2 regions of the Streptomyces sp. NPDC059816 genome follow, and region 1 is predicted to be linked to the other one. Evidence: riboswitches for the same ligand, from Rfam matches in the RefSeq annotation. Region 1 holds a riboswitch; the other holds the start of a gene.
What was found. Region 1 has a riboswitch for cobalamin ahead of ACFV88_RS02735 (cobalamin biosynthesis protein). Riboswitches for the same ligand answer to the same signal wherever they lie in the genome.

Region 1 (7,941 bases):
GGTGGGCGAGCGACCAGGCGTCGAACAGGGCCACCCAGCCGCGGAGCACCGCGGCGTCGTCCCGGTCCCAGGCCCGTAGCCGCCAGCCGGCGCGGGCGTAGTCGCCGTGCACCTCGACGAGCCCGGACAGTCGGGCGGTGTCCCAGTCGGCGCGGACCTGACGCGGGGACAGCCCCAATTCGGCGGCGGCGCGTTCGGCGGTCGCCGCCGAGAGGTTGCCGCCGCCGTCGGGGAGGGTGGCCAGGGCCGGGGAGGGGACGTCCGGGGCCGGTCCGGTCGGCTGGGCGGGGACGCTGCGCGGGGCGCCGGCCCCCGGGTCCCGGTGGGCGGAGGGGCGTAGCGCGGCGTCCGCCCAGCGGGCCACCCGTACGGCCCCGGCGAGGCCCGCCCGGGCGGTGCGGGCCAACTCCCAGGGCGCAGGGGTGCCCTCGGGCGGCCTCGGTGCGGGGCGGCGGGAACGCCTTTCCCCGACCGCCGGGGTGGCGGCGGTCAGGGAACGCGGACGGACGAGTCGGAGCCTGGAGTCGCGCGGGGTACGGGACGTCACAGGGGCAGTCTTCCGGTTGACGGTCCGAAAACCCAAACGGAATGCCCCGCGAGGAGCGGGTGAACCCCTGTGCGGTGGTCCGTGTCCTGTTCGAGAGAGCCGAAGCGGAGCCGCCCGGGAGGTGGGGCGGGTGGGGCTGAGGGGGCTGGTGCGGGCAAGGCGTCGACCACAGGGGGTATGGGGCCCGGTCGCCCGGGCTGAGGACGACGGGGAGCAGGGGTCGGCCCGGGGGACGGGACGTCGGGGTCAGCCCAGAGGGGTGAGGAAACGACGCAGCGCCTCCTCGTACCCCGTGGGGTCCGCGTTCCACATGGCGCCGTGCGGGGCGCCGGGGACGGCGTGCAGGGTGACCAGTTCGGGGCGGCTGCGGGCGAAGGCCCGGGACAGCGCCCAGGGCGCGACCGCGTCGTCCGGGCCGTGCACCACCAGCGCGGGCACCCGGAGGTCACGGATGTCGGCCCGTTCCCGTACCCGGTGCGGGCGCAGTCCGGTGCGGCCCTGGGCGGCGCGGACGGCCAGCGGCAGCAGGGCGTCCGGCACGTGTCGCGCGGTGGCGAGGGCACGGACGGTGGCCTCCCAGTCGAGCACGGGCGAGTCGAGGACCAGTCCGGCGACGCGGTCGCGCAGCGCGGAGTGGGTGGCGGCGCGCAGTGCCATGGTGGCGCCGGTGGACCAGCCGTGCAGGACGATGCGCTGCGCGCCCTGGCGGACGGCGTGGCGCATCGCGGCGTCCAGGTCGCGCCATTCGGTCTCGCCCAGGTGGCTGAGGCCGTCCGGGGCGCGGGGCGCGCCGCGGTCTCCCCGGTAGGCGAGGCACAGCACGGGGAAGCGGCGGCGGTGCAGGAAGTCCATGACGACCATCGGGTGTTCACGGGTGGTGCCCAGGCCGTGCACCGCGATGACCCAGGTGTCGCGGGCGGAGGGCACCAGCCAGGCGGGCAGCGGGCCCGTCTCGCCGAGGATCTGGACGTCCTCGTGGTCCAGGCCGAGGGCGGTGCGGGGGTCACCGACGTGGACCTGGGGGGTGAGCCGGACCTCGGCGCCCGCGTCCAGGGTGCCGTGGGTGACGCGTTCCAGGCGGCGCACGACCGTGTCGGCGGTGTGGGGGGCGTCCGGGAGGACCGGGCCCACCACCGCGTGGACGCCGTGGCCGGTGAGGCCGTAGGTGCCGGGGCGCAGGCTGGAGAGGTCCCGGGTGAGGGTGACCCGGTCGGCGGTGACCGTGTGGACGGTGAGCCGGGGGTCGGTGGGCAGCGGGTGGCCGGGACGGGGTCTGAGGGCGGCGTTGCTGGCGAAGCGGCCCGCGGCCAGGGCCAGCAGGGCGGTGGTCGCTGTGGTGGCGGTGGCGGCCGCGGCCGCCACTCGGGCTGTACGCACGTCTCCCAGTGTCGGGGTGGGCGGGGCCCGCGGCCAGCGGGGACGCGCCGCGGCGGGGGGTGCGGGCGGGGTGTGATCGTCGGGTGGGAGGGTGGGGTGATGTTCCTTACTTATTTGGGGCAAAGCGGATCGTCGGGTCGCCGGGTGGAGTGAGGGTCGTACAGTCGGATGAGGTGGTGAACCGACCCCCCGGCAGAGTGCGGCAACCGCTTGCGCCGGGAGCCCCGGAGCCCACCGTTCCGGCCTCGCGGCACCGCCCGATCATCCGGTCCCCCCATGCGGAATAGCCTTGCTCCAGATTGAGACACCGCGATGCCCGCCTCAGTTCATCTTCCGTTCACTCAGGTTGCCTACGTTCCAACCGCCACTGTCGTCCAACAGAAGCCTGGGTAAATGGAAAACATCACGCTCCTCCTCGGAATCGTGATCGTCACCGCTCTCGTGTTCGATTTCACGAACGGTTTCCACGACACAGCCAACGCGATGGCGACGACCATCTCGACAGGCGCAATGAAGCCCAAGACGGCGGTGGCCATGTCCGCCGTGCTCAATCTGGTCGGAGCCTTCCTTTCGGTCGAGGTCGCCAAGACGATCTCGGGCGGCATGATCAACGAAGACGGCATACAGCCAGAGGTGATCTTCGCGGCGCTCGTCGGCGCCATCCTCTGGAACCTGTTCACGTGGCTCCTGGGCCTGCCGTCCAGCTCTTCGCACGCCCTGTTCGGTGGCCTCATCGGTGCCGCCGTCATGTCGGCCGGCTGGGACTCGGTGAACGGCTCGACCGTCGTCACCAAGGTCCTGATCCCCGCCGTCGCCGCTCCGCTGGTGGCCGGTCTGGCCGCGATGCTCGCGACCCGCCTGACCTACAAGATCGGCAAGAAGGCCGACGACAAGTCGACCTCCAAGGGCTACCGCATCGGGCAGATCTCCTCGGCCGGACTCGTCTCCCTCGCGCACGGCACCAACGACGCGCAGAAGACCATGGGCATCATCACCCTGGCGCTGGTCACCGGTGGTGCCCTGGCTCCCGGGTCGAACCCGCCGGTCTGGGTCATCGCCTCCGCCGGTATCGCCATCGCGCTCGGCACCTACCTCGGCGGCTGGCGCATCATCCGCACGATGGGCCGCGGTCTCACCGACCTCCAGCCCCCGCAGGGCTTCGCCGCCCAGACCAGTGCCGCGACGGTCATCCTGGCCTCCTCGCACCTGGGCTTCTCGCTCTCCACCACGCAGTCCTGCTCCGGTGCCGTGATGGGCGCGGGCCTCGGCCGCAAGGGCGGGGTCGTCCGCTGGTCGACCGCCACCCGGATGTTCGTCGCCTGGGGTCTGACCCTGCCGGCCGCCGGTGTGGTCGGTGCGCTCGCGGAACTGCTCACCAAGCAGGGCCCCTGGGGCATCGCCGTCACGGGCGCGCTGCTCGTCGCCGGGTCGACCGCGATCTGGCTGATCTCCCGCCGGGAGGTCATCGACCACACCAACGTCAACGACGTCGACGAGCCCGCGGGCGTCGTCACCACCGCCATCGCCGCGGTGACCCCGCCGCCGGCCGGTCCGGTCGCCGACGCCACCGCCCTGGGTGACCTCACGGCCACCCTCCCGGCGAAGCAGGACCCCTCGACGGAGTCCGCGCCGCGGACCGCCAAGGTGTAAGGAACCTCCATGAATATCGACTGGGCAGCACTCGCCTCCGTGTTCGGCGTCAGCCTCGTGGTCACGGTGGCTCTCGTGGGTCTCTTCACCCTCGGCATCGTCGGACTCTCCAAGCGGGAGGCGGCGCTCGCCGCGGAGGGCGGTCCCAAGGGCGGATCGGCGGCCGTCGCCGCCACCGGCGCCTACGCCTGCTTCGCCCTGTGCGTGGCCGCCGTCACGTACGGCATCTACCTGATCGTCGCCTGATCACCCCCTGATCCACCGGACCCGCACGGGTCCTGACGGTCCGGCCGGTCACCGCTCCCCCGCGGTGACCGGCCGGACCGTTCGCATGTGGGTCTTCACACACTGCCCCGCCGCAGGTCAGCGCGCGGTTGACGGGTGTTCTCGGGGCGTGGTGGACTTCCCGAGCCATTACGGCGGCAGCAGAGGAAGCCGGTGCGAATCCGGCGCGGTCCCGCCACTGTCACCGGGGAGCGCTCCCCCACACCGGACGTCACAGCCCCAGCGGCTGGAAGACCGGGGGAAGCGCCGATCCGGGAGCCAGGAGACTCTCGCCGACGTATCCGTCGACCCAGGGCGCGGACCCTGAGTGAGGACCACCACGATGCCGGGGCGCCCGTCTCCCGGTCCCGTACGCCACGGCGCGGGACCCCTCCACCCTTCGAAGGTCCTCCGGGGCACGGCGGACTGAGCCGATGCGGGCCGGGCGAACCTTCGCGTACGGCGCCACCGCCGGACTGATCGGCGACCTGTTGTTCGGTGACCCCCGACGGGGCCACCCGGTCGCTGCCTTCGGTCGTGCCGCGGGCGCCGTCGAACACGTGCTGTGGCGCGACCACCGCGGCTGGGGCGCACTGCACACCGCGCTGTGCGCCGGGGGCGTGACGGCAGCTGCCGCGCTGGCCGCCCGCGCGGCCGACCGCTCCCCCGCCGCGTCCGTCGCGCTGACCGCCGCCGCCACCTGGACGGTGCTCGGCGGGACCAGTCTGGGCCGGGAGGCCCGGGCGATCGGCGCCGCGCTCGCCGCGGGCGAGGTGGCGGCGGCCCGCGCACGGCTGCCGCACCTGTGCGGGCGCGACCCGCGGTCCCTGGACGCCGACGGGATCGCCCGCGCGGTGGTCGAGTCGGTCGCCGAGAACACCTCCGACGCCGTGGTCGGCGCGCTGGTGTGGGGGGCCGTCGGCGGGGTGCCCGGACTCGTCGCCTTCCGGGCCGTCAACACCCTGGACGCCATGGTCGGCCACAAGTCGCCGCGCCACCGCCGCTTCGGCTGGGCCTCGGCGCGGCTCGACGACGTCATGGGCTGGCCCGGGGCCCGACTCACCGGTGCCCTCGCGGTACTGGCCGGCGGCGCCCCCGCGGCCTCGGCCCGGGCCTGGCGCGCCGATGCGGGACGCCATCCGAGCCCCAACGCGGGCGTCGCCGAAAGCGCGTTCGCCGGCGCCCTCGGCGTCCGGCTCGGGGGCACCCTGTCCTACGGCGGGCGGATCGAACACCGACCGGTGCTGAACGGCGCCGGACGGGCCGTCGCGCTCGGGGACGTCGAACGGGCGGTACGGCTGTCGCGGCGGGTGGGCTGGCTGACGTTGGCCGTGTGCGCGGCGGGGCGCGGGCTGCTCACGGCCCGCCGCGTCCGGCGCACCGGTACGGGCACCGGACGGGAGCGGGGATGATGCGGGGCGGACTGCTGGTCGCGGGGACGACGTCCGACGCGGGCAAGAGCGTGGTGACCGCCGGGATCTGCCGGTGGCTGGCGCGCCAGGGCGTGAAGGTCGCGCCGTTCAAGGGACAGAACATGTCCCTCAACTCCTTCGTCACCCGGGACGGCGCCGAGATCGGCCGGGCCCAGGCCATGCAGGCCCAGGCCGCCGGGGTGGAGCCCAGCGCGTTGATGAACCCGGTGCTGCTGAAGCCGGGGGGCGACCGCACCAGTCAGGTCGTGCTGAAGGGGCGCCCGGTCGGCGAGATGAGCGCCCGCGGCTTCTTCGGCGCGCGCGGCGGGCCGACCGAGGGCGAGCCGGTGCCCGGGGGGCGCGAGGCGCTGCTAGGCACCGTCGTGGAGTGTCTGGAGGAACTGCGGGCCACCCACGACGTGGTGGTCTGCGAGGGTGCTGGCAGCCCCGCCGAGATCAATCTGCGGCGCACGGACATCGTCAACATGGGGATCGCCCGGGCGGCGAGGCTGCCGGTGCTCGTCGTCGGCGACATCGACCGCGGCGGGGTGTTCGCCTCGTTCTTCGGCACCACCGCGCTGCTGGCCCCCGAGGACCAGGAACTCGTCGCCGGCTACCTGGTGAACAAGTTCCGCGGCGACGTCTCGCTGCTGGAGCCGGGGCTCGACATGCTCCGCAGCCTCACCGGCCGCCCCACCTACGGGGTGCTGCCCTTCCAGCACGGGCTGGGCATCGACGAGGAGGACGGCCTGCGGGTGTCGCTGCGGGGCACCGTCCGCGAGTCCTCGGCCGCTGCTCCGGTCGGCGCGGAGGTCCTGCGGATCGCGGTGTGCGCGGTGCCGTTGATGTCCAACTTCACCGACGTGGACGCGCTCGCCGCCGAACCGGGCGTCGTGGTGCGCTTCGTCGACCGGCCCGAGGAAGCGGCGGACGCCGACCTCGTGATCGTCCCCGGCACCCGGGGGACGGTGGCCGCACTGCGCTGGCTACGGGAGCGGGGGCTCGCCGAGGTGCTGCTGCGGCGGGCCGCCGAGGGCCGGCCCGTGCTCGGGATCTGCGGCGGGTTCCAGGTGATGGGCGAACGCATCGAGGACGAGGTCGAGTCCCGCACCGGCACCGTGGACGGGCTGGGACTGCTGCCGGTACGGATCCGGTTCGCCCGCGAGAAGACCCTCGCCCGGCCGTCGGGCACGGCGCTCGGCGAGCGGGTCGACGGCTACGAGATCCACCACGGCGTCGCCGACGTACGGGGCGGGGAACCCTTCCTCGACGGCTGCCGGGTGGGCTCCGTGTGGGGCACCCACTGGCACGGTTCGCTGGAGTCGGACGGCTTCCGGCGGGCCTTCCTGCGGGAGGTCGCCGCGCGCGCCGGCCGCCGCTTCGTCCCCGCGGCGGACACCTCGTTCGCCGCGCTGCGCGAGGAGCAACTCGACCGCCTCGCCGATCTGATCGAACACCACACGGACACCGACGCACTGCGCGACCTCATCGTCTCGGGCCCGCCGCCCGGCCTGCCCTTCGTTCCGCCGGGCGCCCCGTGAGGCGCCCGGCCGGCGGACCGGCCACGGCGGCCCGCGGACGCGGGGCGCCCGGCGCAGGAGCACACCGAGCCCACGGGGCGACGGACACCGAAGCGGGGACGCGGGCCGACGCCCATGCACCCGGGACACCGTCCGCGCCCCGCGGGAACCCGATCGACCCCATCGACCCCATCGACAGGGAGGGCCACGGGTGACCACCCCGTATCCATTCACCGCCATCGTCGGCCAGGACGACCTCCGGCTCGCACTGCTGCTGAACGCGGTGTCACCCGCGGTCGGCGGCGTCCTGGTGCGCGGCGAGAAGGGCACCGCCAAGAGCACCGCGGTCCGCGCCCTGGCCTCGCTGCTGCCCGAGGTGGCGACGGTCACCGGCTGCCGCTTCTCGTGCGCGCCGCACGCCCCCGACCCGGGCTGCCCGGACGGCCCCCACGAGCCGGGCCCCGCCACCGACCGGCCCGCCCGCATGGTGGAACTCCCGGTCGGCGCGTCCGAGGACCGGCTGGTGGGCGCCCTGGACATCGAACGGGCCCTCGCCGACGGGGTGAAGGCGTTCGAGCCGGGGCTGCTGGCCGACGCCCACCGCGGCATCCTCTACGTGGACGAGGTCAACCTCCTCCACGACCACCTGGTGGACCTGCTGCTGGACGCCGCCGCGATGGGCGCCTCGTACGTCGAGCGCGAGGGCGTGTCGGTACGGCACGCGGCACGGTTCCTGCTGGTCGGGACGATGAACCCGGAAGAGGGCGAGCTGCGCCCCCAGTTGTTGGACCGGTTCGGTCTGACCGTGGAGGTGACCGCGTCCCGGGAACCGGAGCAGCGGGTGGCGGTCGTCAAGCGGCGGCTCGCCTACGACGACGCGCCCGGGGCCTTCGCCGAGCGCTGGGCGGGGGACGAGTCCGCGCTGCGCGAGCGGATCGTCACGGCCCGCGCCCTGCTGCCCGAGGTGCGGCTCGGGGACGGCGCGCTGTTGCGGATCGCGGCGGCGTGCGCGGCCTTCGAGGTCGACGGGATGCGCGCGGACATCGTGATGGCGCGCACCGCGACGGCACTGGCCGCCTGGGCGGGCCGCCGGGACGTGCGCGCCGAGGACGTCCGGCAGGCGGCGCTGCTCGCGCTCCCGCACCGCAGGCGCCGCAACCCCTTCGACGCG
Region 2 (7,941 bases), on a different contig from region 1:
ATTGAGCGGGCCCGGCACCTGCTCGGGTCCGGCGACATCGATCGCCGCGAGTGCCTGACGGAAGTTGTCGGTGCAGTTGGCGTGGTAGCCACCGTGGCCCAACTGCTCGTAACGCGCGCGGTCGCAGGCGGGGATGAGGGTGTCGTGGACTCCCGGGGTCGTGTCCTCGACGACGGCCAGGACCGGGCGGCGTGAGCTGTCGACCATGCGGTCACCCACCCGTACCGTGAGGCGTCCCGCGAGGGCACGGGTGTGTGCCGTCGAGAGGGCGCGCCGGGGGTCCTGCTTGACCAGGGCCCAGGTGTCCACCACCTGACTTCCGTGAGTGTTCACCACACGCAGCGTTCCGCCGCGCGGGAGCTCGAACGCCACTCCCGTACGGGCCGCCAGCGTCATCGTCGTCATGGCATCTCCTGGGACGGGCCTCGCGCGTCGCGCGGCACGGGTACGCGACGGTCCGATCGGGAAACCCTCACGCAATCGATTGCGGACTCCCAGGTTATGCAATCGTTTGCGTACGTCAAGGGCAGAGATGAGGACCAACGATGGCGGCATCCCGCACTCCCGGACCCGACCGCGGGCGGAGGGTCACCATGAAGGTGGTGGCTCACCGTGCCGGCGTGCACGTCTCCACCGTCAGTAGAGCGCTGAGCAGTCCCGAGGGCCCGGTGCCCGGCGTCGGTGCCGAGGTGGTGCACCGGGTACGGGCCATCGCCGTCGAGTTGGGGTACCGGCCCGATCCCAACGCGGCCAGCCTGCGCACCCGGCGGACCAAGGTGATCGCCGTGCTGGTCCCGCGCCTCTCGGACGTCGTGCTGGCTACGATCTTCGAGGGCGTCGAGGACCACCTCACCGCGCGCGGGTACCAGGCCGTCGTGGCCAGCACCGGAGACGATCCGGCGGAACGAAGGCGCCGGCTCGACCTCCTGCTGAGCCGACGGATCGACGGCGTCATCATCGGCGACGCACACCTGTCGGACCCCTCGCTCTCCGAGACGGCCGTCCCGTTCGTGCTGGTGAACCGCAGCGTGCCGGGCCAGGTGTCGGCGACCTGCGCTGACGAGGAAGGCGGTCGACTCGTCGGCGCGCACTTCGCAGCGCGGGGACATCGCCGGGTGGGCATCGCCGGCGGCTTCCCCTGGGCGAGCACGGCGACGCGTCGTGCGCACGGGTGCCGAACCGTGCTGGCGGAGCACGGCACGCCCGTCCCTGACGACTACGTGGTCCGGTCCGGGTTCGATGTGGACAGCGGTAGGCGAGCGGCCGATGTGCTCCTGGACCTCAGCCCCCGCCCCACAGCCGTCTTCGCGGTCAACGACCACACCGCGCTCGGGGTGATGGGGGCCATGCGCGACCGCGGGCTGGTCCCGGGACGGGACATCGCCGTCGTCGGCTTCAACGACATCGACGCGGCGCGCGAGTTGACGATCCCGCTCAGTAGCGTGGACAGCAGTCCCCGCCGCATGGGCGGGACGGCGGCGGAGTTGTTGCTGGCCCGGCTGAACGGCCGGGAGGTGCGATCCGTCGAACTGGAACCCGCCTTGCGGATCCGCGCCTCGTCCCTCACCTCACCGGGGGGCTGACCCCGACGCGTCAGATCCCGACCCGGGTCCCGCGGGGCCAGCTGTGGTGGTGCCCGTCGATGACGTAGTGGTGGTCGTGCTGCCAACCGTCGGCACAGGGGGCGGCGTCGACGAGGTGCGGATGGCCGGCGGGGAGGTCCGGGTGGACGTGCCTCAGTCGTGAGGGGTCCCGGGCGGGCCAGATCACGAGGGCGCAACCGGCGGCGCCCAAAGCGAGGACGGCGAGCACCGTGGTGGTGACCGGGAGGCCCGCGGCGGCTCCGAGCCAGCCGGCGAGGGGGTACGTCAGCAGCCAGCACGCGTGGGAGAGGGAGAACTGGGCGGCGAAGGCCGCGGGCAGGTCCGCGTCGGAGGTGGACCGGCGCATCAACCGGCCGGCGGGGGTCAGGACGAGGGAGCAGGCCGCGCCGATCGCGGTCCAGGCCGCCAGGAGCAGGGGCCAGGACCAGACGTCCGGCCGCGCGGCGCCGACGGCCACGACGGCGGCCAGAGCGACCGGGAGGGCGAAGGCGGCCGGCAGCATCACCGTGCGGTCGGTGCGGTGACGCAGCAGCCGGGGCAGGAGCAGCGCGGCGAGGACGGAGCCCGTGCCGTAGGCGCCCAGGGCGAGGGGGACGGCGGTGGCGGGGCGCTGGAGGTGGTCCCGGACCAGGACGACGGTGTGGACGAGGACGACGGATCCGGCGGCGGCGACCGCGAGGTCGAGCGCGATCAGGGCCCGCAGTCGGGGCGTGGCCCAAAAGAGTCGGGTGCCGGAGGTCGCCTTGGCGGCGGAGCCCCCGCGTTCGACGGGTTTCGGTGTGGGGAGGGCGGCCGAGACGACGAGGACCGCGGAGGCCACGAAGCCCGCAGCGGTCGTGGCGAACAGCCAGTCGTAGGGGATGAGGGTGAGCAGCGCCGCCGCGAGCACCGGACTGAACAGGCTCTCCCCGTCGTAGGCGAGGCGGGACATCGACAGGGCCCGGGTGTAGTCGCGCTCGTCGGGCAGTACCTCGGGGATGGTGGCCTGGAAGGTCGGGGTGAAGGCGGCCGACGCCGCTTGGAGGAGGAAGACCAGGACGTACACCTGCCAGAGGGCCGAGACGAACGGCAGGCTCAGGGCGACCCCGGCCCGGGTGAGGTCCGTGGAGACCAGCAGGGCGCGGCGGGGTACCCGGTGGGCGAGTGCGCCGACGACGGGGGCGATCGTGACGTAGGCGATCATCTTGATCGCGAGCGCCGTCCCGAGCACGGTCGACGCCCGGTCCCCGGCGAAGTCGTACGCGAGCAGGGCCAGTGCGACGGTGGCGAGCCCCGTGCCGACCAGGGCGACGACCTGTGCGGTGAACAGACGGCGGTAGGTGCGGTTGCGCAGCACGGACAGCATGAGGTCCCGTCCCGTTCGGCGGGTGGGTGCGACCAGCTCATCGTAGCCAATGGGTGCGCACCTATGCACCTATTGGTGAAAGGCGCTCCGTAGGCGACGCGGGTGGTGGTCAGTCGTGGGGCGGCAGCGCACCGATCTGGTGGTCGGCGACGTTCAGGGCCTCGTCCACCAGCCGGCGCAGATGCCCGTGGCGCAGGGCGTACACGACGCGACGGCCGTCCTTGCGGGCGGTGACCAGACCGGCCAGTCGGAGTTTGGCCAGGTGCTGGCTGACGGAAGGCCGGGCGGCCCCGCACGCCTGGGTCAGCGTGGTGACATCGGCTTCGCCGCGGCCGAGCCGCTCCAACAGTGCCAGCCGGGTCCGGTCCGCGAGCAGGGCGAGGACGGACGCGGCGACGTCGAGTCGCTCGGCCGACTGCTGCGCATGGTGTGCACCTGCTGGGTGCGTGCCCTTGCTCATGCGCCCATCGTAGGGCGGGGCGCGCCCGATCAGTGCATCCGTGCGTACGGATCGCTGTTCCCAGGGGTGGCGCCGTGAGGCGGTCCGGTGGTGCGGGCCCGTGGAGGTGACGGGCCCGCACCGGTTCGGGGTCAGGCTCCCCAGCGCAGGGCGATGGTGTCCCCGACACCGATCGTCCTGCCGCGGGAGGCGGCGGCGAAGGCGGAGCCGTCCACACTGACCTTCCAGGTCTGGGAACCGCTGTTGGCCTTGCCGTTGAGGGTGGTGATCGTGCCGGTGCCCGACGACGGGGTCACCCCGGTCACACAGCCCGACGGGGTCGCCGAGGTGGCGGCGGCGTCCAGTACGTCCCCGAGGGTGGTCGTGGCGGCCGTGGCGGTGAAGGCGACGGCGCACACCTTCAGGTTGCCCGTTCCGTCATCGACGGTGAGGGCGAGTTCGGTGGCCGTACCGGGGGTGAAGGCGCTCGCGGCCACCCACTTCGGGGCCCCCGCGGTGACCGGGGTGGGCGGGGCGGCGGTGAAGCCGCCGCCCGCGACGGCACGGAGGGCGTCGATGGAGGCGTAGGCGGAAGGGGCGGTGTCGGTGGACTTGTACTTGAAACCGCCACCGGGGTTGTACTGCTGGGCTATCAGGAAGTCCACCGGGGTCTTGCCCAGGGTGGTGAGGAAGTCGCCGGTCTGTGGGTTGATGCCGCAGGCGTTGAGCCCGGCGACGGCCCATCCGTTGGAGTTGGTGTTGACTCCGTACAGGGCGTTGAACGCGCCGTTGGCCGCGACCAGTTTGCTCTTCAGGAACGCCTTCGCCTGGACGACGTCCGCGTCCGTGTTCGGAACTCCCGCGGCGCAGAGCGCGGCCATCGAAGCGCCGGTCATGTCGACGTCGCCGGGGGCGCTGAGGCGGGTCGGGTTGCCCTCGGCCTTCTGGAAGTCCCACCCTCCGTCGTGGTGCTGGTTGGCGCGGATACGGGTGACGACCTTGTCGAGGAGCGCCTGGGGGACGCGCCGCACCCCGGTCTGCGTCTTGGCCCCGGCCAGGGCCAGCCCGGCGAAGACGGTGCCGTTGTAGGTGGCCGAGGGGCCGAAGTAGCCGGCCTCGGCGTTCTGCCAGTAGCCGTAGACGTCGGCGATCAGGTTCCGGGAGGCGGACACCCGGGCCGGGTCGATGCCCGCCGCGTAGGCGTTGAGGGTGGCGCGCTCGTAGTCGGTGACGACCGGGGTGGCGGACGGCCAGCCGGCCGTGGAGAGCAGATTGCGGTAGACGGTGCGGGCGTTCTTCGTCGTGTCACCGCCGGGTGCCACGTCGACGACCGCGGTCCCGGCCGCGGCGAAGGCGCTGAAGGCCCATTCGTTGGACAGCCCGGTGCCCGCGTAGGAACCGTCCGCGGCCTGGAGCGACTTGAGGTAGGCGACGCCGTTGGTCTTGGAGGTGGCGATCTGGGCGGGCGTCGAGGTCGCCGCCGCGGGGAGGACGGTCAGGGCGAAGGCCCCGAGGGCGGCGGGAACGGCCAGCGCGAGGCGCCGGGTGGTCGGGGGACGGGACATGGCCTGCTCCTGTGGTGGACAGGGGACACCGGCCGGGCGCACCGCGCCGCGGGGACACCGTGGCGGCGCTGGCGGGTTAGGGCCGTCGTCCCCTCGCGTGGTACGGCTTCGAATGTGACGTCACCGCATGGGCATTCGGGCTCGGGTACGGCACCGTGCCGCCCCACACCGCTGCGCGTCAGCCCCGGTTTCGCACCGGATTCCCCCATGTGGCAGCCCTGGACGCTACCCGAGGGATCACCAGCGCACCAGATGGGGCGCTTGAGCAACCGTGCGCTGTCAGCGGGTAGTTCATGCCTCCTTGACGGTGTCTCGGGCCGCATGTTCCAATCCGGCTGATACGCACTGCACTTCAGGGGAAGCCGGTCGAAATCCGGCGCTGACCCGCAACCGTGGGCCCGGTGACACCGGGCGAGCCGGACTGCCTGGAGCGCCAGATCTCAGCGAGAAGCGCCGTCGCGGACTACGGCGTGGTCGACCGGCACGTCGGTGACGCCCTGGTGTCACTGCGGGCCCTTCAGCCACGTCTGGCCGCCCGGATGACACGGGGGAGCTCGGGTGGACAGGGACAAGGGGAGACGGTTCGCAGGGCTGGCCGCCCTGCTGTCGGCCGTGCTCCTGTTCGGCGGAACCAGTGCCGTGCTCGTCACCGCCGCCCCGGTGCTCGCCGACCCGATCGACCGGTGCACCGCCAGCAGGGGAGCCGTCGTCGCGGTGGACTTCGGCCCCTTCGGCGGCACGGTCGAGCGGGGCTGCGACACCACGCCCACCACCGGTTACGAGCTGCTGCACGAGGCGGGCTTCAGCACGGCCGGCACCGGCCACGACGGCGATGCGTTCATCTGCCGCATCGGCCACGGCTCGTTCCACTCCGGCACCCCGTACCCGACTCCCGCCACCGAGGACTGCGTCCTCACCCCGCAGGCCACCGCGTACTGGTCGTACTGGGTCGCCTCCCCCGACGAAGAGGACTGGAAGTACAGCCAGTACGGGGCGATGGACCGCAAGCCGAAGGCCGGTGACGTGGACGCCTGGGTCTTCGGCGGCACCGACGTCGGCGGCACCACCGGCCGCCCGACGTTCACCCCCGACGAGGTGCGGGCGGGCGGCGGCACACCGGGTCCAGGGCCCGAGGAGCCGAACGTACCGCCCGCCGAAGTGGACCTCGCGAAGGCCACCGCCTGGGTCCGGGCCGAACTGACCGACGGTGAAAGGGTGGTGGACGAGGGCGCCGACACCCCCAACTACTTCCTGACCACGGAGGCCGCGTACGCACTGGCCACCCGGGGCAAGAGCCGGGCGCTGAACAAGGTGACCGCCTTCCTCCGCGCCCACACCGACGCCTACGCGTACGCCGCGGGAAGGGACGGGGCACCGGACGCCACGGCCGCCGCCCGGCTCGCCCTGCTCGCCGCCGTCACCGAGAACAACCCGCGCGACTTCGGCGGACACGACCTCGTCGGCGATCTGGTGCACCACGTCTGTCCTGCCGGCGGGCAAGCCGGCTGCACCGCCGAGGGCGACTTCCGCAACGCCTCCTACACCGACGGGCAGGCCCTGGGGGTGCTCGCCCTCCTGAGGGGCGGCGTGCGGCCCCCGGCCGCGACGGTGACCCGGCTCACCCGACTCCAGTGCCGGGACGGCAGTTTCACCAGTGTCCTGATCGGCCCCGGTGAGAACTGCGAGGCCGACCCCCTCGCCACCGGCCTCGCCGTGCTGGCCCTGCACCAGGCGGGCGGTCACCGGGCGGTGGTGGCGAAGGCCCGCGACCACCTGCGGAAGGCCCAGCTGAGCAACGGCGCGTTCCCCGGCTACACCGGTGGCACCACGGGCAGCGTGATCGGCACCGGCTACGCCGCCCAGGCCCTACGGGTCCTCGGCGAGAAGGTGCGCGCCGACGCCGCCGTGTCCTGGCTGTCCGGGCAGCAACTCACCGACGGGGGCTTCGGTTTCGAGGAGGGCGCGGCGGACTCGGTGTTCTACGCGACCGGGGTGGCCGTCCTGGCGGGGGCGGACACCAGCCTGGCCTCGCTGACCACGAAGAAGCCCGATCGTCCGCAGCCCCCCGGCACCACTCCCCCGGCTTCACCGCCCGCCTCACCGCCCGCCTCGGGGAACGGCCGGGGCCCGGACCTGAAGAAGGGCGTCGCGTACCTCACCGACGCGGCCCGACTGCGGCGGGGCCGCTACTACGACATCGGCGCCGGGTCGACGCGGGCGGACTTCGGACTCACCATCGACGGCGCCTACGCACTCGCCGCGACCGGCCACGACGACGACGCGTTGCGCGGCATCGTCGACTTCCTCGACCAGGGGGGCGAGGACGGCGAGGGGCGCACCGTCCACGACTGGACCAAGGTGGGTACCCGGTACGCCGGAGGCGGTTCCCTCGGCAAGACCGCCGTCCTCGCCCAGGCCGTCGGCCGCGACCCGCGCGACTTCGGTGGACAGGACCTGATCGCGGCGCTGGCGACGGCCGTCTGCCGGGGCCCCAGTACCGCGCCGGACCGCAGCTGCGCGGCGAAGGGCGCGTACCGCTACGCCCCGTCCGTCTTCGCCCACGCGCTCGCGGTGATGGCGCAGATCCGGGCCGGGGAGGAGGGCGCGGCGTCCGACCCCGTCGCCTATCTGAAGAACCTTCAGCACGCCTCCGGCGCCTTCCCCAGCCTGGTGCCGGCGACCGGGGACTCCGATGTGGACTCCACCGCCATCGCCGCGATGGCCCTGGACCTCGTCGGGGACGACGAGGCCGATGCGGCCGTCGAGCGGGCGCTCCGCTGGATCTCGACGAAACAACTCGACGACGGCGGCTTCCCCGGCGCCGCCGGGAATTCGGTCAACTCCGCCGCCCTCGCGGTGCAGGGCCTGTCCCTGGACACCCCGGAGTACGAGCGGCAGATCGCCGGGGCCCGGAAGTTCCTGGCCGCGCAGCAGAACCCCGACGGCGGGTTCAACGTTGCCGAGGACGGCCAGCGGGGCTCTGACCTG

Region 2: another riboswitch for cobalamin. It lies ahead of ACFV88_RS31200 (prenyltransferase/squalene oxidase repeat-containing protein); the one in region 1 lies ahead of ACFV88_RS02735 (cobalamin biosynthesis protein).

What each region holds. Positions count from the first base shown of each region.
Region 1 is NZ_JBHWIQ010000002.1:21,821-29,761, forward strand. Features, by position in the region: gene ACFV88_RS02715 (hypothetical protein) at 1-547, opposite strand, end outside; gene ACFV88_RS02720 (alpha/beta hydrolase family protein) at 794-1,924, opposite strand; gene ACFV88_RS02725 (anion permease) at 2,318-3,574, shown strand; gene ACFV88_RS02730 (hypothetical protein) at 3,584-3,820, shown strand; cobalamin riboswitch at 4,002-4,128, shown strand; gene ACFV88_RS02735 (cobalamin biosynthesis protein) at 4,273-5,250, shown strand; gene ACFV88_RS02740 (cobyric acid synthase) at 5,250-6,791, shown strand; gene ACFV88_RS02745 (putative cobaltochelatase) at 6,982-7,941, shown strand, end outside.
Region 2 is NZ_JBHWIQ010000032.1:18,775-26,715, reverse strand. Features, by position in the region: gene ACFV88_RS31225 (DUF1989 domain-containing protein) at 1-405, opposite strand, end outside; gene ACFV88_RS31220 (LacI family DNA-binding transcriptional regulator) at 603-1,583, shown strand; gene ACFV88_RS31215 (MFS transporter) at 1,594-2,949, opposite strand; gene ACFV88_RS31210 (ArsR/SmtB family transcription factor) at 3,059-3,409, opposite strand; gene ACFV88_RS31205 (hypothetical protein) at 3,541-4,953, opposite strand; cobalamin riboswitch at 5,062-5,201, opposite strand; cobalamin riboswitch at 5,269-5,397, shown strand; gene ACFV88_RS31200 (prenyltransferase/squalene oxidase repeat-containing protein) at 5,512-7,941, shown strand, end outside.